DNA from 4 places in the Bradyrhizobium sp. HKCCYLS2038 genome. Region 4 is predicted to be linked to each of the others. Evidence: predicted binding sites of a transcription regulator. Region 4 holds the regulator's gene; each other region holds the start of a gene.
The links. Region 4 encodes LexA, which represses DNA repair genes until DNA is damaged. Its sites were predicted from a motif close to TGTTCNNNNTGTGTTCNG; they were not measured.

Region 1: ACQR1I_RS16480 (DNA-processing protein DprA) is a predicted target of LexA. The motif match lies at 1,174-1,191, and genes of this name have one in related genera.
Region 2: ACQR1I_RS01470 (DNA recombination protein RmuC) is a predicted target of LexA. The motif match lies at 1,570-1,587, and genes of this name have one in related genera.
Region 3: ACQR1I_RS26160 (ribonuclease T2 family protein) is a predicted target of LexA. The motif match lies at 1,775-1,792, and genes of this name have one in related genera.

The regions. Positions count from the first base shown of each region.
Region 1 is NZ_JBNPTM010000003.1:583,522-588,184, reverse strand. It holds gene ACQR1I_RS16485 (hypothetical protein) at 1-160, opposite strand, end outside; gene ACQR1I_RS16480 (DNA-processing protein DprA) at 132-1,052, opposite strand; gene ACQR1I_RS16475 (isoaspartyl peptidase/L-asparaginase family protein) at 1,964-2,896, opposite strand; gene ACQR1I_RS16470 (class I SAM-dependent methyltransferase) at 3,284-4,159, shown strand; gene ACQR1I_RS16465 (AraC family transcriptional regulator) at 4,274-4,663, shown strand, end outside.
Region 2 is NZ_JBNPTM010000001.1:331,966-336,628, forward strand. It holds gene ACQR1I_RS01465 (AmpG family muropeptide MFS transporter) at 1-263, opposite strand, end outside; gene ACQR1I_RS01470 (DNA recombination protein RmuC) at 307-1,539, opposite strand; gene def (peptide deformylase) at 1,709-2,236, shown strand; gene fmt (methionyl-tRNA formyltransferase) at 2,377-3,312, shown strand; gene truA (tRNA pseudouridine(38-40) synthase TruA) at 3,430-4,167, shown strand; gene ACQR1I_RS01490 (RidA family protein) at 4,168-4,551, opposite strand; gene dapE (succinyl-diaminopimelate desuccinylase) at 4,570-4,663, opposite strand, start outside.
Region 3 is NZ_JBNPTM010000006.1:209,880-214,542, reverse strand. It holds gene ACQR1I_RS26165 (23S rRNA (adenine(2030)-N(6))-methyltransferase RlmJ) at 107-967, opposite strand; gene ACQR1I_RS26160 (ribonuclease T2 family protein) at 1,045-1,734, opposite strand; gene ACQR1I_RS26155 (hypothetical protein) at 1,855-2,319, opposite strand; gene ACQR1I_RS26150 (hypothetical protein) at 2,488-2,820, shown strand; gene ACQR1I_RS26145 (DUF3617 domain-containing protein) at 2,901-3,437, shown strand; gene ACQR1I_RS26140 (NAD(P)H-quinone oxidoreductase) at 3,484-4,476, opposite strand; gene ACQR1I_RS26135 (ABC transporter substrate-binding protein) at 4,495-4,663, opposite strand, start outside.
Region 4 is NZ_JBNPTM010000009.1:26,266-30,928, reverse strand. It holds gene ACQR1I_RS30565 (ComEC/Rec2 family competence protein) at 1-416, shown strand, start outside; gene ACQR1I_RS30560 (hypothetical protein) at 371-628, opposite strand; gene ACQR1I_RS30555 (hypothetical protein) at 707-1,147, opposite strand; gene lexA (transcriptional repressor LexA) at 1,457-2,155, opposite strand; gene ACQR1I_RS30545 (molybdopterin molybdotransferase MoeA) at 2,345-3,556, opposite strand; gene ACQR1I_RS30540 (ATP-binding protein) at 3,848-4,663, shown strand, end outside.

The DNA.
Region 1 (4,663 bases), on a different contig from region 4:
ACGGCTTCTTTTTAAGATTCGAAATTAGGGAATTCGTCTCGCTGAAAGCGTAGTTTCGACCGGACGTATACTCCCAAAGATAGAAGCAAACGTCCTCGGACGTTAGGTGATGATGATCTGCTCGATTTTGATCATCGATTTTGCTGAGCTTTATCGTCACCCAATGCCTGCCATATATCGTCAGCGCTCCTCACTCGGATCGCCCCCTTAGCCTCATAGGTCGCTGGCCAAGTCAGGTCTTGCCGGTTGAAGCAAGAATCCAGAATAAACAACTTCCGCCCTTGTTGAATGGCTGCGCGCGCCTGTGTCAGCGTTCCGCTAGTATCGCCAGCCTCCACAATGATAGTCGCTTCGGTCAGAGCACTCATGGTCACGTTGCGCTCTGGGAAGAACAGCTTGTTCTGCGGCACAGCCTGCTTGGCATATCGCAGGATTGGCACCTGAGAAATGAGCAAGAAGTCCTTTGCTATGCGGGTTTGGAGCTCGGCATTCTCCTTAGGATATGTAATGCCCAACGGCGTCCCGATGACCGCAATCGTTTGTCCGCCGGCATCAAGCGCGGCCGTATGGGCGGCCCTGTCGATTCCCGCGGCCAAGCCCGAAACCACCGTGAAGCCACGTCCTACCAATTCGCGGGCGATGCGCTGCGCCCGCTTTAACCCGTCTTCGGAAGCCTTACGGCTTCCGACAACGGCCACGCTGCGCGTTTCGGAGAGCTCCCAAGCCCCTTGAAAGTACAGCAGCTCGACCGGATACCGCGCGTCCCGCAGCTTCACCGGATAATCGCCGGCATGGTTGATTCTCACGCCAAACCGAGAAACGCCACGCGATTTCAGAACAGTGAAGATCTCTTGGGCACGTGCAAGCGCTATCGCTCTCGGCACAAAATCAGACGGAAGTGCCGTCGGATCTCGAGCAAAGCGCTCGGCAATTGTCTTAAAAGTAGCGCCGCTCTGCAGCCACAGCTCTTCGTAAGCGCCGAGTTCCAGCGCAGGAGAGATTGGTGAAAGCGCAGGCGCGTCATCGCGTGCAGCAAAAAGAGCTTGGTTCATTTTCTAACCCCTGCGAGATCATCCTACGCCGATTCCCGATTAACAAATCAGGCTGTTGACACTTCGGCTGGGACAAAGATTTTTCGGGGCCGGTGTGTTCCATTCCCCACGCAATCCATCGTGTTTTCTGTATGTTCTCATGTCGAATTAGCCATTTGACGGATCACCCCGCTCTTTCCTGGCTAGGCGCTTGGCGGCCGCGAGGGCATCAGCACTGGTCAACAGATTCGGTTGAAGCCGCCGGCCTGGTAAATCATCCCAGTAGAAGTAAACGCTCGGTCTGCCGTCCGAATAGCGCACTTCGAAGCTCCCGCATCTCGGGATGGTTTCGTGCTTGATCAGAGGCACTGTCACTGCACTTCCCAAAGCCGGTATCTGTCAACCATCGCTAGGCTCCAGCCCACAGGTCGAAGCGCCCGTCTACGGACGACCACCATAGATATAGAACGAAACAAGAACAAGCCCGAGTTCTAGCCTGTGGGGCTGGGGCCTTTGCTGTGGCCGCGGTTGCCACTTTCTGCGGAAAACCATTGCAGTAGCGTCGCGGATCTGTATCAAAGTGTCCCAGAAAACCAAGCAAATACAATGAATTGCCTGCGTCTGGGGGACTAGGGGTCGTGGGTTCGAATCCCGCCGCTCCGACCATTTCATCCTTTTGACCTTTTGATTCAAAGGGACACTTGCACCTTCGCTGTTTCAGCGGAGCGGCGAAGAGGCGCGTAAACGCCAGCGGAAATCTTCTGATCGTCACAGCAAGCTGGCGGCTGTGCTCACCCTGCGCGCGGCTAGTGCCGCGCGCCTTGCTCAGCAACCACCATCGAGTAACCACCGCCGGTCGCGCGTGGTCCGCGGGCAACGCGGCGCGCCGTCGACTTGGAAGTCACCCAATGGACCGTGGCGGTGGGGCAAGATCAGTCGCCGTAGATCGCCGTGTGCATCTGGCCGTCCGGAGCGGTCCAGGCGCGATACATGCCGCTGCAGTTGAAGGGCAGGGCGACGTTGCCGTGCGCATCAACGGCCACGAGGCCGCCCGAGCCGCCCAACGGGGCGATCTCGGTGATGACGGCGTGCGCCGCTGCCGCGAGGGACTGCCCGGCGAGTCGCATCCGCGCATCGATCTCGTGCGCGACCGCATGGCGGATGAAGACCTCGCCATGGCCGGTCGCCGAGATCGCGCAGGTGCGGTCATCGGCCCAGGTGCCGGCGCCGAAGATCGGGCTATCGCCGACCCGGCCGGGCTGCTTGGCGGTCATGCCGCCGGTCGAGGTCGCCGCGGCGAGATGGCCGTGGACGTCGCGCGCCACGGCGCCGACCGTGCCGTGCCGGCGCGCGTCGTCGCCGTCGTCCGCCGCTCCCGAGGCGCGGCGCGCCATCTCGGCCTCGAGCGCGGCGCGGCGTTCGGGCGTGTCGAACCAGCCGGGGGCGGGATGTTCGAGACCGGCTTCGCGGCAGAAACGGCGCGCGCCCTCGCCGCTGAGCAGGACGTGCGCCGTCGTCTCCATGACTGCCCGCGCGGCCAGGATCGGATGGCGCGGGCCGCAGATGCCGGCGACCGCGCCACAGGCGCGATCGCGTCCCGACATGATCGCCGCATCCATCTCCTGGGTGCCGTCGGTGGTGTAGACGGCGCCGCGGCCGGCGTTGAACAGCGGATCGTCCTCCAGCGCCATCACCGTCGCGGTGACCGCATCGAGCGCCGAGCCGCCGTCGCGCAGGATGCCATAGCCGGCCTGCAGCGCGGCGCGCAGGCCCGCGTGGAAGGCGGCCTCCAGCGTCGGCGTCATCCGGTCGCGGCGGATCGTGCCGGCTCCACCATGCAGCGCGAGAACGGGTGCTATCGACATCGTGTGATTCCAGGATCGAGTGATCGGTGCGGCGGAGCCGGGATAGCGGACGTGGCCGGCTGGCCAGCGGAGGCACCAGAGCCGGCACGTCGATCACCTTAGGACCGGGCGCGTGCGTGCCGTGGGCCGGTCCCGCGCCGCGGCGACACCTGCCATAGCTCATGGGCCGGCTGCAACGCGGATCTTCATCGCGCGTCGCCCGCGGCAATCACCTCGGCCAGCGCGGGACGGACATGGCCGTCGCGGCCGATCATCGCTGGCCGAACGCCGCGTGCTGCGGCGACGTCTTTCCAACCCGCGAGCCACCTCCTAAACTCCCCATCGAGCTGCCGGGCGTCCCCTCGCACGGAGCTCGTTTTCATTTCTGCCATCCTGCCGAGTTCCCTTATGGACGCCGCCGTCACCGACACCTCCTTTGGCCACTTCGAGAATGCCGAGCAGATCGCCTTCTGGAACGGTGCGGGCGGCGAGCGCTGGGTGGCGCGGCGGGCGGAGCTCGATGCGATGCTGGCGCCGGTGCAGGAGGCGCTGCTCGCGCGGGCCGCGATCGCGCCGGGCGAGCGCGTGCTCGACGTCGGCTGCGGCTGCGGTGCGACGATGATCGCCGCCGCCGAGAAGGTCGGCGCCGGCGGCAGCGTGCTCGGCCTCGATGTCTCAGCGGCCATGCTGACCGCGGCCCATGCACTCGCGCCGTCGGATGCTCCCGTCAGCTTCGTGCAGGGCGACGCGATGGTGCATCACTTCAAGGCCGCGAGCGCCGATGTCGTGATCTCCCGGCTCGGCGTGATGTACTTCGCCAACCCGGTGCGCGCCGTCCTCAACATCCGCAATGCGCTGCGCTCCGAGGGCCGCGTCGTCTTCGCCTGCTGGGGCGAGCTGCGCGACAACCCATGGGCGCTGGAGCCGCTGCAGGCGGCCTATGACCACGTGCCGAAGCTGCCGGGGCTGCCGCCGCACGCGCCGGACGATTTCGCGTTCGGTGCGAGCGAGTGGGTCGACAAGGTGATGACGGAGGCGGGGCTGCGGCGCGTGCGGCTGGAGCGTTGCGACGTCAGTCTCGACCTCGGCGGCGGCGCCGGCGTCGATGGCGCGGTGCAGACGGCGCTCGCGATCGGCCCTGCCGGCCGCGCGCTGGCCGGCCAGCCGCCGGAGCAGGTCGAGGCCGCGACCGCGGCGGTGAAGAAGGTGCTCGCGCGCTATGCAAAGGGGCCGGGCGTCATGATGCCCGCGGCGTTCTGGATCGCGACCGCAGTCGATCCATAGGCCGGGGACAGAGACCCGACTAGGAAGTTCTGCCCGTCCCGACAAAGCCGCAAGATCGGTCGAGCGTCTCCCGGCGGGGTCCGCTTAGCTGGTGCCGCCACGGAGCAGAGAACGATGAAGGCGGCGCTGCAGAGCTACCATGCCCGGATGCAACGGGTGCTCGATCACATCGACCGGCATCTCGACGATGATCTGGATCTGGACGCGCTGAGCAGCATCGCCGCCTATTCGAAGTACCATTTCCACCGGCAGTTCACCGCGACCTTCGGTCTGTCTGTGCATCGCTACGTCCAGCTCGCCCGCATGAAGCGGGCGTCATATTTGCTGGCGTCCAGCGATGCGCAGAGCATCACCGATGTCGCGATGGAGGCCGGCTACGATGCGCCGGATGCTTTCGCCCGCGCCTTTCGGCAGAGGTTCAAGCAGTCGCCATCATCGTTCCGGAAATCTCCCGACTGGGAGCCGTGGCTTGCGGCCTTCGGGCCTCTCGACGATGCGAGGAGC
Region 2 (4,663 bases), on a different contig from region 4:
CACAGGAACTTCAAGGTGTAGGGCGTGCCGACCAGCGCAAACAGCCCAATGGTGCCGAGATCGACGCCGAGCTCGCGCATCCAGATCTGCAAGGTCGAGCCGGACAGCGCCAGCGGCAGGCCCGAGGAGAAGCCGAGGAACAGCACGATCAACACGCGTGGCTGCAGGTACACGGCCATGCTCTCGCGCCAGGTCGGGGCGGGCTTGGGCCCAGGCTCTGCAGCGCTCGCTACGAGGTCGGATGTCGCGTCGGGTGCGGTCATGACCGGGTGGTAGCAGATTTGGGCGGCTGTCGCGACGCCACCCTCACTCCCCCGCCTGCATCCCGCCCGCCAGCGGAAATAGATCCGGAGTCGTGCCGCCAGCTGGCGCAATCCGCGGCGAGTCGACCGGCGTGTCCTGCCTGCTGAAATCCAGCTCCTCGATGCGCGCGGCGCGCTTTTCGATTTTGTCGGCGGAGATGAGGATCTGGCGGATGTCCTCGCCGACGTCGCCGAAATGTTTCTGCAGCTTCAGCACACGCTCGCGCAGGCGGCCGAGATCGTCGCCGAGATGGATCACCTCGTTGCGGATCTGGTCGGCAGCGTCGCGGATGCGCGCGTCCTTCATGATCTGCTGCATGACCTGGATGGCAAGCATCAGGAGCGACGGCGACACGAGCACGACACGGGCGCGATAGGCCTTCTGGATGACGTCGTCGAAGCCATCGTGGATTTCGGCATAGACCGATTCCGACGGCACGAACATCAGGGCCGTATCCTGAGTCTCGCCGACGACCAGATATTTCTCGGCGATGTCGTTGACGTGGCGCAGCACGTCGGTGCGCAGGCGCTGCGCAGCGGCGCGCTTCTCCTCCTCGGTCTCGGCGTCATGCAGCGCGGTGACCGCCTCCAGCGGAAACTTGGCGTCGATGCACAGCGGCCTGGTGTCGGGCAGGAACACGACGCAGTCCGGCCGCTTGCCGCTGGCGAGCGTGTACTGGAATGCGAAACTGCCCTTCGGCAGCCCGTCCTGCACGATCGCCTCCATCCGCGCCTGTCCGAACGCGCCGCGCGACTGCTTGTTGGCAAGCACGTCGCGCAGGGTCGTCACCTGCGTGGTGAGCTCGCTCAGATCACGGTGCGCATTGTCGATGATGCCGAGTCGCTCGTGCAGCACGCGCAGCGAATCCATGGTGTGGCGCGTGCTTTGCTCCATCGACTGGCCGACGCGGTGAGTGACCGCATCGAGCCGCTCGTTGACGCTGCGGGCCAGGTCGACCTGGCGCCCGGCCAGCAGCTGTGCCATCGCGTCGACCCGGCCGGAGGCCTCGCTCTGGACGCGGATCATGTCGCCGAACCGTTGTTCGAGCTCGTCGGCCCGCATCGCCTGCTGGGCGGCAAGCTCGGTGCCGCGCCGGCTGGAGCGGGCGACCGCCGCCACGATCATCACGAGCAGCAGCAGCACCAGCACGCCGAATCCGATCAGCGCATCGCTGGCCCGGATCGGCAGATCGCCGATCATGACGACGACAGGATTGAGGCTCTGGCTGGCGGTCATCACCCCCGTCTATCCGATTCGCGCAAGCTCGCGAACGAAGAGAGAACATTTATGGTTAAGGCCGGGTTAAGAAGCATGGTTAACGGATCGTTGAAATTCATGGTTAGCGATGTCTTAACCGCACGCCATTAGATTGACCCGGTCAGTTCCGCGGCTTAAATCGCGCGCCATGTCCCTAAAAGAAATCATCATCCTGCCGGATCGGCAGCTGCGGCTGGTCTCCAGGCCTGTCGAGAAGGTCACGCCGGAGATCCGGCAGCTGGTCGACGACATGTTCCAGACCATGTACGACGCGCCCGGCATCGGGCTCGCGGCGATCCAGGTTGCGCAGCCCTTGCGCCTGATCACCATGGATCTGGCGAAGCCGGATTCCGGCGGCGAGACCAAGCGCGAGCCGCGGGTCTTCATCAATCCGGAGATCGTCGCCAAGTCGGACGAGCTATCGGTCTACGAGGAAGGCTGCCTGTCGATTCCCGAATATTACGAGGAGGTCGAGCGACCGGCGCGCGTCCGCGTCCGCTTCACCGATATCGACGGCGTGGTCCGCGAGGAGGATGCCGAGGGCCTCTACGCCACCTGCATCCAGCACGAGATCGACCATCTCAACGGCGTGCTGTTCATCGACTATCTGTCGAAGCTCAAGCGCGACCGCGTAATGAAGAAGTTCACCAAGGCCGCCAAGCGCGCGGGCGACTAATCGACGAACTCTTTCCTCCGTCATGCCCGGGCCTGACCCGGGCATCCACGTCTTGCCTCTCGCGTTGGCTTTGCGACGTGGATGACCGGGACAAGCCCGGCCATGACGCGGAGGATCGGCTATGCAGGATCTTCCACCAGATGCCGCTTCGCCTGATCTTCATGGGCACGCCGGACTTCGCCGTGCCGACCCTGCTCGAGCTCGCCGGCCATGGCCACGAGATCGTGGCCGTCTACACCCGCGCGCCGAAGCCCGGCGGCCGCCGTGGCCTCGCGCTGGTGCCGACCCCGATCGAGACCGAGGCGCGCCGGCTCGGCATCCCCGTGCTCACGCCGAAGACGCTGAAAACCGAGGAAGCGCTGGCCGAGTTCCGCGCCCATGACGCCGATGCCGCCGTCGTCGTCGCCTACGGCATGATCCTGCCGCAGGCGATCCTCGATGCGCCCAGGCTCGGCTGCTACAATCTTCACGCCTCGCTGCTGCCGCGCTGGCGTGGCGCCGCGCCGATCAATCGCGCCATCATGGCGGGTGATGCCGAGTCCGGCGTCATGGTGATGAAGATGGATGTCGGTCTCGACACCGGCGACGTCGCGATGGCCGAGCGCCTTGGTATCACCGACGCCATGACGGCCTCCGATCTGCATGATCGCCTGTCGCGGATCGGCGCCGACCTGATGGTGCGCGCGATGGCTGCGCTGGAGCGCGGCGGGCTGACGCTGACGAAGCAGGCCGAGGACGGCGTCACCTACGCCGCCAAGATCGAGAAGGCCGAGGCGCGGATCGACTGGAGCAGGCCGGCGCATGCCGTGCTGCGCCACATCCACGGCCTGTCGCCGTTCCCCGGCGCCTGGAGCGAGATCGTGCTCGATGGCGAGGCCGTGCGGCTGAAGATCCTGCGCTGCGCGCTCGCCAGTGGCGCGGGCGAGCCGGGCACCGTGCTTGACGAGCAGCTCACCATCGCCTGCGCCGACGGCGCCATCCACATCACCGAGCTGCAGCGCGCGGGCAAGGGCCCGATGAAGGCCGCGGATTTTCTGCGCGGCACGGCTGTCGCGCCGGGCCTGCGCTTCGGCTGACCATTTCAGCCCGTCATGCGCGGGCTTGACCCGCGCATCCATCTCGCGAACAAGCTTCGCCCATGGATGGATTGCCGGGTCAAGCCCGGCAATGACGGCCCAGACGTGATCGAGGCGATGCCCCGCTACAAGCTCACCATCGAATATGACGGCACCCCGTTCTGTGGCTGGCAGCTGCAGGAGACGCTGCCGTCGGTGCAGGGCGCCCTGGAGGCGGCGGTGCAGGCGACCTGCGGCGTGCCGACCCGCGTGCACGGCTCCGGCCGCACCGATGCCGGCGTCCATGCCACCGGGCAGGTCGCGCATTGCGACATCGAGAAGGCGTTTCGCCCCGACAAGCTGCGCGATGCGCTCAACGCGCATCTGCGCCCCAACCCGGTCGCCGTGCTCGACGCGGAGATCGTGCCGGAGACATTCGAGGCTCGCTTCTCCGCCCGCAAGCGGCACTACCGCTATCGCATCGTCAATCGCCGCTCGAATCTCGCGCTGGAGGTCGGCCGCGTCTGGCGCGTGCCGCAGCGACTCGATTCGGATGCGATGCACGTCGCTGCGCAACGTCTGATCGGCAAGCACGACTTCACCACGTTCCGTGACACCGAGTGCCAGGCAAAATCACCGGAGAAGACGCTCGATCAGCTCGACGTCGTCAGGGACGGCGATGCCATCACCGTCGTCACCTCGGCGCGCTCCTACCTCCACAGCCAGGTCCGCTCGATGGTCGGCTCGCTGGTGTGGGTCGGGCAGGGCCGCTGGAGCGCCGATGATCTGGCGGCAGCGCTCGCCGCGCGCAGCCGCGCCGCCTGCGGCGTCGTCGCGCCGCCCGAAGGGCTGTATCTCGTGAAGGTCGACTACTGATCAGGCGGCGGCGACTGCTTCGATTTCGAGTAGCCAGGCGCTGTCAAAGATTTCAGCAATGATCACCGTCAATGCAGGCGCCAGGTCGCCCAGGACTTCGTTGCGAACGTCGCGGTTTTCGACGCTGTACTTCCGATCCGAGAGATACGTGGTGACCTTGACGATGTTGCCGAGCGTCATATCCGCGGCCCGAAGCTGCGCTTCTACATTGCGCCACACGAGACGGGCTTGGCTCGTGAAATCGCCAGGCACCGCGCCATCTGCATCTTGCGGAATCTGACCGCTCACGAATGCCCATCGCGTCGGGTGCGAGACCTCGCAGACTTGGCTGTAGCCGCCCGAGGGCTGGGGCGCGTCCTTGGCGCTAAGAGCTCGTCGGTCCATCCGCGCCACCCTTGCAGCTCAGGCGAAATATCTGTCGAGAATGCCGCGATAGATCTTCGTCAGCGTCGCGATATCGGCGACCGAGGCGCGCTCGTCGATCTGGTGCATGGTC
Region 3 (4,663 bases), on a different contig from region 4:
CCCGCCGCAACCATTCGCGGAAGCGGAACGTAAAGCCAGTCTTACAGTCAGACACAATAATACGGTTCCGCGCCGATTGACTACGGCTTTTCGATGCGCGCCCGCTTCAAGCTTTGGGGATGTCCAGCCTGAAGCGTGCAGTGCCGCCCTGACCGAGCGGCCGCTGCAGTTCCTGCAGGATGAGCTTGAGCTCATCATGCAATGTCCATGGCGGGTTGACGATCAAGAGCCCGGTCGAGGTCAGCGCCTCGCCTTCGATCTGCGGTGCGACGCTGAATTCGACCCGCAACACCTTGCCCGGCGGCTTCGCTGCAGCGGCGAGATGCGCGACGCGATCGGTCAGATCCTCGGTCGCACGGCGGCTCTTGGCCGGATACCAGAGCACGTAGATACCGGTCGGCCACTTCGCATAAGCGGCAGCGAACCGGTCGGCGAGCCGCTCGAACTCGTCTTTCGCCTCGAAGGCCGGATCGATCAGCACCACGCCCCGCCGCTCGTTCGGCGGCACGAAGGCGGGCAGGGCGACCCAGCCGTCGAGATCGACGACGCGGGCCTGCGCATCGCGGCGCAGCACATCGATCAGCTGCTTGCGCGGCTCAGGTGCCAGCTCGCACAGGGTCATGCGATCCTGCGGCCGCAGCAGCGCCCGCGCGATCAGGGGCGAGCCGGGATAGGCGATCAGCTCGGGGGTCGGGTTGAACGACCGGACGATGTCGAGATAGGGCGCGACCAGGGCGTAGGCCTGGTCCGACAGCCGCGCCTGCAGCAGCCGCGCGATGCCGGTGAGAAACTCGCCGCTGCGGGTCGCCTCGTCGCCGGTCAGATCGTACAGCCCGGCGCCGGCATGCGTATCGATGACGCGAAACGCCGCCGGCTTGTCCTGCAGGTAGACCAGGATGCGCGTCAGCACGATGTGCTTGATGACGTCGGCGAAGCCGCCGGCGTGAAAGGCGTGTCGGTAGTTCATGCCGCAGGGGTTACGCCGTTCCGCGACAAAAGGGTACCCATTCGTGCGGTCGCGCGCGGGCCCGCCGGCCCGAGGCGCTAGCCGCCGCGCACCGGCGGCATGTTGATCTCGTCACGCCGGCAGGCCTGGCGATCGACCTCGTCGCAGCTGCGGAACTCGAGGTCCTTCGACAGGCAGATCCGCACCTCGCTCAGCCGGGTGCGGTTGCAGGTGACGGCGATGGCCGATGTCGTCAGCTTGGGGTTGACCTTGATGAAGGCCTCCTCGATGGCGGTCGGCGACGCGGTCTTGGCCTGCGACGGATCGAAGAACTCCGGAGGAATCTTGACCACGGCGCGGGCCTTGCGGATGGCCTCGAAATAGGCCTTTGCCGACAGGCCCGAGCAGGTGCCGTGCTTGTCCCACTCGTTGTAGATCAGCCCCGGCGCCGGCATCAGGTCGAGCATCGAGGTCATGATGTTGCGCGGCAGGCGCGGCGACGGCTGCTCGCAATATTCGGGATAGCCGTTTTCATATTGCGGCCACAGCCCATGCACGACGAAAGAGTAGGGTCGGCCGCTGCACTGCTGCGAGCCACGGCCGCGGCCACCGCGCTCCTCGGCCTCGGCGCAGAAGGACGGCGACCAGGACAGTGACAGGACGTAGAAGTCGAACGCGCCCGGCGCGTTCTGGCGGCGGTCCTGCGCTCCCGCGGGCGCGCACAGCAGCAGGGCGAAACCGGCGATCGCGGTGACAATGGCGGCAGGTCGGCGCAGGCAATCGAACATGGCAAACTCCCCGGACAATACCAGGAACTTAGCAGTCGGCCGGAACATTACAAGAACAAAAACGGCTGCCCGGAGGCAGCCGATAACCGAAGCTCAGAAATTCGCCGTGTGACGGCCGAATCAGGGCTTGGCGGCGCGGCACGCCGGATTGAAGGCCCAGTTGCGGTCGAGCCCGACCACGCAGAACTCGACACCCTGATCGTAGCCGGCGAAGCCGCCATCCTCGATGATGGAGTAGTTGACGGTGCGGACCTTGCCGTCGCTGACCATGACGCTGCCGGTGCAGTAGCGGCGCGGGATGTTGTCGGACTGCCAGGGCCGGAAGGCGATCTCGCGGACATTGGCGATGCCGGTGATCGTCAGCGACGAATTCCAGAAGGTGCTCTCCTTCTCCTGGAAGCGCGACACGATGGTCGGGACGGCCGCCTCGCAGGGCGCGACGCGGCCCTCATATTTCGGACCCGACAGCCAGAAGTTCATTTCCAGCGGGTTGGCGGCGTGGGCCGGCGCAGTGGCGACGAGAGCCGCGAGCAGCGCGCCGCAAGCAGCGCCGAGCGTCTTGATAGGGGTGCTGAAGTCGCGCATGGGCCGTCCGCAAGGTCTGATCCGGGAACATGGACCGTGCCGCGGCGGCCACAGGAGGTCAAGTGCAACGCGGCAACACTCCACGATTAGTCCTGTTAACCCGGGGCCGGTGTTCTTTTCTTGACGGGACAGGACCTTTAGGATGGCGCCAGCGCTAAGGAGACTCCAATGCGGATGCTGAAGGTCGGGATCGCGAACACCCGATTCGTGAAGATGGCTGGTGTGATGGCCGGCTTAACGGCCGCTTTGGCGGTGATGGCCGCCGCGCCGGCCCGGGCCGACTGGGTGCCGGCGTTCAAGGGCAACGACACCGGCGGCATCATCGCCTATCCGCTGGCCCAGACGGCGGACGCGCGCCAGATGGCGGTCGACCACTGCGCCTCCTACGGCAAGGTCGCGAAATTCCGCGCCGTCGATGCGCGCTATGGCGGCTACGTGTCGTTCTCCTGCCGCTGGGTGCCGTATGGCTCGGCGCAGCGACCGCTGCGGACGCTTTACTGAACCGCATCGAGGCCTGACTACACTAACGCCATGATTCGGCGTCATCGGTCCGCCGATCGACATCAAGCCGGAACACAATCATGACACGTCACCGCCTCGTCCTCGGACTCCTCTGTTGCGGCATGCTGGGCGTCACGGCGAGCGCGGCCGCGCTCGAGCTTCCGGTGCGCAAGGCGGGGCTGTGGGAGTTGAAAATGATCAGATCCGGCGGCCAGCTGCCGGAGATGACCATGCAGCACTGCACCGATGAGACCACCGACAAGGACATGAACAACATGGCCTCGCCGATGGCGCAGCAGGTCTGCTCCAAGCAGGACATCCAGAAGACGGCGACCGGCTATGTCAGCGATTCCGTCTGCAGCTTCGGCGGCATGAGCACGACCTCGCATGCCGACATCACCGGCGACTTCAACTCCGCCTACACGGTCAAGACGACCTCGAAGATCCAGGGCGGCGCCGCGGGGGCCAAGGACACCGCGATGACCATCGAGGCCAAGTGGCTCGGCGCCTGCAAGGCGGACCAGAAGCCCGGCGACATCGTCATGCCCGGCGGCATGAAGATGAACGTCAAGGACATGGCCAAGCTGAAGAACCTGATCCCGGGCGTGAAGCAATAGGCCGGCGCTCGTCGCGCGCGGCGGCCGCAGAGACGCCGTTTGGCGCTCATTCGCGGACGCGAAGCACGATCTTCCCGATGTGTCGGTTCGTTTCCATGCGTTCGTGCGCGCCGGCTGCCTCGGACAGGCGATAGGTGCTGTCGATTGGCGGCCGAATCGCTGTCCCGAGCAGGGGTGCGATGCGCTGCTTCAGGTCGGCTGCGATCCGCCGCTTGAGGTCGAGCGGCGTCGAACGCAACAACGCGCCGGTGATGCTGGCGCGGCGCGCCATCAGGCTGCGCAGCGGCACCGCCAGTTCCTTGCCCTGTCCTGCCGAGAGATGGGCGATCCGTCCTCCCATGGCCAGCGCCGCAAGGTCCTGTACGATGTGAGCGCCTGCGGAGGTGTCGAGGATGCAGTCGACGCCGCGCGTCCCTGTCGCGGCGCGGATCTGCTCGGCGAGATCTGGATCGGCATAGTCGAACACGGCGTTGCAGCCGAGCCCGAGCGCTGCGGCGCGCTTCTCCGCGGTGCCGGCCGTGGCCAAGACCGGATGACCCAGCGCGCGCAGCAGCTGGATCGCGATCGTGCCGACGCCGCTGCTGCCACCATGAATCAGAGCCGTCTCGCCGGGCGCCATGCGCATCAGCTCGAAGAAGTTGAACCAGGTCGTGAACAGCGCCTCGGGCAGCGCGGCGCCCTGGATCCAGTCGAGGTCGTCCGGCAGATCCAGAGCAAGATGCTGGTCGGTGGCGACGTATTGCGCGTAGGATCCGCCATCGGTCAGCGCAATCACCGCTTTCCCGAGTCGTCCCGGGGCAACGTTGGCGCCGCAGGCAACGATGCGTCCAGCGGCTTCCAATCCCGGGACGGGATTGGGCTCCCGCGAGGGCCCGGCGGCGCGCTGGTTGCAGTCGTGACGGTTGATGCCGGCGGCTGCGACCTCGATCAGCACGTCATCGGGGCCAAGCCGCGGGACCGGCCAGTCCTGACGCTCCGACAGAACCTCCGGTCCGCCCGGGGCGGTGATGATGACGGCGCGCTGATAGTCCGGAATCATGCTGGCTCGCTCAAGTGCTCACTTGCCGACCAGGCTGCATTTGCTGCGGTCGAGCGGACGAAACGCCTGATCGGGCGCGATCTTCGTCACCAGCTTGACGAAGTCCCACGGCGCCTTCGATTCGGCCGGTGTCTTGACCTGGACCAGATAGAGGTCGTGCACCATGCGCTGGTCGTCGCGGATCTGG
Region 4 (4,663 bases):
CCGATGCCGATGCGCGCCTGCCGGCCGATGCTGCGCTCGGCGACGGCGTGTCCTGCGACGAGGCAGGCTGCGTGGTGGCGATGGCCGACGGCCGCTTCGTCGCCATGGCGCTGCGCGCCGATGCGCTGTCTGATGATTGCGCGCGTGCGGCGCTGGTGGTGGCGGCGCGCGCCGCGCCGTCGAACTGTGCCGCGGCTGTCATCGATCGCCATCGCCGGCGCCAGCAGGGCGCGCTGATGCTGGTGCGCCGGGGCACGCGCTTCGACGTCACGCCGGCGCGCGCCGATGGCACCGACCGCCCCTGGTGGCCGGCGCCAGCCGACGCCGGTGATTTCGAGCCGACGCTGACGCCGCGCGCGCCGCCGCGCAGTCAGGACGCGACGCCGCCGGAGACCGAGCAGGGCGTCGAAGATTGAGGCCCCGATAGTTCGAACGTGCCGAGATGATACTCGGCGCCGTCAAGCCCGTCGAACAGCGAGGAGACCTCGACGAGCGTGAACGACGCCCCGGGATCGCGCCGCCAGATCGCAACGTCGTCAGCCGTGACCGTCAACCACCCGAACGCCAGCATATAGCGGCCGGGTTCGATGATCCGGCCAGCCTGGTTCCAATCGATCTTGTTGACCACGGTGATACCCCCGGCGGCCACAACGCCGGTCGAGGGACACCGTTCCTGTCGCCAGAGTGTAAGCTCCGCGCGTTCAGCTCAGGTGATGCTGATGCGGCGGATCGGGGTCGTCTGCGGTGTCGGCGTATCGTTCGCCATGCCGGGGCCGCGCTCGGTCGGCTGCTTGGTGACGGGCAGCTGCAGCACCGTGACGCGCTGGCCTTCGCAGAGCTGCGTCACGAGCACGTGGCGGCCATCGGCGAACTCGACGGCGTCGTGGTGGCGATCGGGAATGTGCTTTTCGATGCTGTTGAACTTGGCGACGCGCTCGCGGATTGTCCGGGTCCAGAGCCAGCGGCTGTCGTAGCGGACGTCCTCGGCGAAGGCGAGCTCGGTGCCGGGCAGCATGCAGACCGCGACGGTCGGCTCGCTTTCGCTGGCGAAGCCGCGGGTCGCGGTGCCGCGGAACGTCGTCGAGATCAGCGTCTCGCCGACCTTGGCGGGACGGGACGCAACGGCATGGAGGCTGTAGTCACACATCGGATCGCTCCTCGCTGAGAGATAGCCGACCCACGCTTCCCCCCGGACAGGCGCAGGCCTCTATCAGAGTGGACATCGAGGAGATGTTAGCGCGCGCTTCGCGGCAATTCTGCGCTGATCTGCACGGCATGCGGGTGGCCGCGATCACAAGCGTTTGAGGATACCGCGCTGCACATCATGACATGCATTCGCGCGCGACTCGATTTCGCGTCTTGCTTCTTTTCTTTGCGTCTCACGTCGTTCGGTGGCGAAGATCACAGCACCCCGCCACCGATCGATCGTGCATATCCAGCAAGCGACGTCGCGTGCTCAGTACTTGCGATACAGGCCGACCAGCTTGCCCTGGATCTTGACGCGGTTCGGCGGCAGGATGCGGACCTCGTAGGCGGTGTTGGCCGGCTCCAGCGCGATCGATGCGCCGCGGCGGCGGAAGCGCTTCAACGTCGCTTCCTCGTCGTCGATCAGCGCCACCACGATGTCGCCGGTGTCGGCGGTCTCGTTGCGCTGGATCAGCGCCATGTCCCCGTCGAGGATGCCGGCATCGACCATCGAGTCGCCGCGCACCTCCAGCGCATAATGGTCGCCATTGCCGAGCATGTCGGCGGGCACGCTGATGGTATGGCTGCGGGTCTGCAGCGCCTCGATCGGCGTACCGGCGGCGATGCGGCCCATCACCGGCACGGCGACCGGGCGCTCGCCGTCATCGAGCGCCGGCGTCGAGGTGCGAACCTTGCCGAGATTGCCCTCGATGACCGAGGGCGTGAAGCCACGGCGGTTGCTGGCCGCCTGCGACAGCTCGGGCAGCTTGATCACCTCGATGGCGCGGGCACGGTTGGGCAGCCGGCGGATGAAGCCGCGCTCCTCCAGCGCCGTGATCAGGCGGTGAATGCCCGACTTCGAGCGCAGATCGAGCGCGTCCTTCATCTCGTCGAACGAGGGCGGCACGCCCGCTTCCTTGAGCCGTTCGTTGATGAACCGCAGGAGTTCGTACTGTTTGCGCGTCAGCATCTCGGCCTGGTCCCCAGTTTGTTGTCGTCCAAGTCCCGTGCCCTGCGTCCCTGAGCCGGAAGTGAACGTTCGTATTCGCGTCGCCCGCAACATACTAAAAACAAATCATGAACGGACACTATATGTTCGATGTGTGTTCCGCAATCCTAAAAATATGATGAACGGCGCGGGCTTGCCGGTGAGAAAAGCTCAATTCGGCAGGCGCAGGATCTCGCAGGGGCTGCCGGCAGGCGCCTTCTGCGCGAAGGCCGGGCGGATCACCAGCGCCTGCGACAGCGCGAGATTCCCGAGCAGCGACGAATCCTGCTGCGTCACCGGGGTCGCCACCAGCGTGCCGTCGGCACGCTCGTCCAGCCGGGCCCGCAGATAGTCCTCGCGCGAATCATTGGCGCCGAGCTCGCGGCCGAGCAGGGCGGTCTCGCGCGGCAGCTGCGCCTCGTCGCGGCCGAGCAGGCGCCGAATCAGCGGCACCAGGAACAGGATGGCGCAGACATAGGACGACACCGGATTGCCGGGCAGGCCGATCACCCTGACGCCGCCGAGCCGGCCATGCATCATCGGCTTGCCCGGCCGCATCGCGATCTTCCAGAACGCCATCTCGACGCCCTCGGCCTCCAGCGCCTGCTTGACCAGGTCGTGATCACCTACCGAGGCGCCACCTGTCGTGATCAGGATGTCCGCGCCCGATTCGCGCGCCCGGCGAATGCCGGCCACGGTGGCTTCGAGCGTATCCGCCGCGATGCCGAGATCGACCGCTGCAGCGCCTTCGGCGCGCACCATCGCGCGCAGCGCGTAGCCGTTGGAGTAGACGATCTGGCCCGGGCCGGGCTCGGAGCCCGGCATCACCAGCTCGTCACCGGTGGCGAGCAGCGCCACCGTCGGCCGCCGCCGCACCGGCAGCGTAGGATGGTTCATGCTGGCGGCGAGCGACAGGTCGCGATCGCTGAGCCGGCGTCCGGCGTTCAGCAGCACCATGCCCTGATGAAAGTCGACGCCGGCGGGCCGGATGTGCCGGCCCTTGATCGCGGCCTCGGTGATCACGACGTGGCCGTCGCCCGCAATCGTGTCCTCCTGGATGACGACGGCGTCGGCGCCATCAGGCACGACGCCGCCGGTGAAGATGCGAGCGGCCTCGCCGGGTCCCACCACGCGGTCGAACGGCCGACCCGCCGCGACCTCGCCGATGACCTTCAGCCGTGCCTGCGGCTTGTCCGCATCGACAGCGCGCACCGCGTAACCGTCCATCGCCGACATCGCCTCGGGCGGCTGAGTCCGCAGCGCTGCCAGATCGCGCGCCAGGATGCGGTGAAAGGCATCGTCCAGCGCGACCTGCTCCTCGGCCAGCGGCTCGGCGCCTGCGAGCACCGCGGACAACGCATCGGATACCGGCATCAAGGCCATTGGAGTTCCTTTGAAAGCGATCGTGGGGGCGTTCTAGCCAATGGCGCTGTCGTGGCCAAGCGCGGCGCCAGCGTCGGTTCCAATTGCCCGCGCGCCCGGTGCATCGCGACCGTAGTGCTACGGTAGGGTCCGGCACCAGCCGGTTTCAGCCGATTTCGGCGCGCAAGAAGCCGAATTTGCTGCCCGTCGCAAGCGGGCCGGCCTGCTGCCTCGGGTTGTAGTTCAGTGTTTGAGAACGATTCTCCGCGAATCTCTGCCCGAGCCCAACTCCGATGGTGGAACTCAAACGGAATGCCTCGCGCGGAATATCACGCTGCAAGACGCAGCTGGTCAACCACCCCTCTCTTGATCGCCGCGCTGATCGCGCTCGCCTGTGCCGCCTTCGTGGCCGTGGAGGTCTCGCGCGCGCTGAGGCTGCGCGAGGCGATCTTCACCGATGGAAAGAAGGACACCGTCAATCTCACGAGCTCTCTGCTGCAGCACGCCGAGCTGACGTTTCGCACGGCCGACGCGCTGCTCACGGGGACCGTGTCCTCGCTCGAGCATCGTCCTCCGGATCGGGACGACCGCAGGCGTCTCAAGGCCTGGTTCATCGACGAGCTGAAGCGCATGCCGCAGCTCGTCAACCTGTTGGTGGTCGACCAGGAGGGCACGCTGCTGGTCAGCACGATCGCCGAAGAGGGCACCGTGAACTACGCGGATCGCGACTTCTTCGCCTATCATCGCGATGACCCGGACCGTGGCGTGCGCCTGCACGTGCCGATTCGTGGACGCGCCAGCAATCAATGGATCATTCCGCTCACGCGGCGCTTCAACCGTCCCGACGGCAGCTTCGGCGGTGTCGTGGTGGCGGCGCTCGGCACGCAATATTTCCAGGATTTCTATCAGCGGCTCGACGTCGGCCGGAATGGCGCGATCCTGTTGGCGTCGCTGGACGGGCCGCTGCTGGTACGGCGGCCCTACGCCGAGTCAAATGTCGGCCGCGACATGACGCAGAGCGGCCTCTTCCAGGAGCTCAAGCGCACTCCGGTCGGCAGTCTCGAGATCACGTCATCGACCGATGGCGTCCGACGCTTCAACAGCTACGAGCAGAGCAGCAGTTTACCG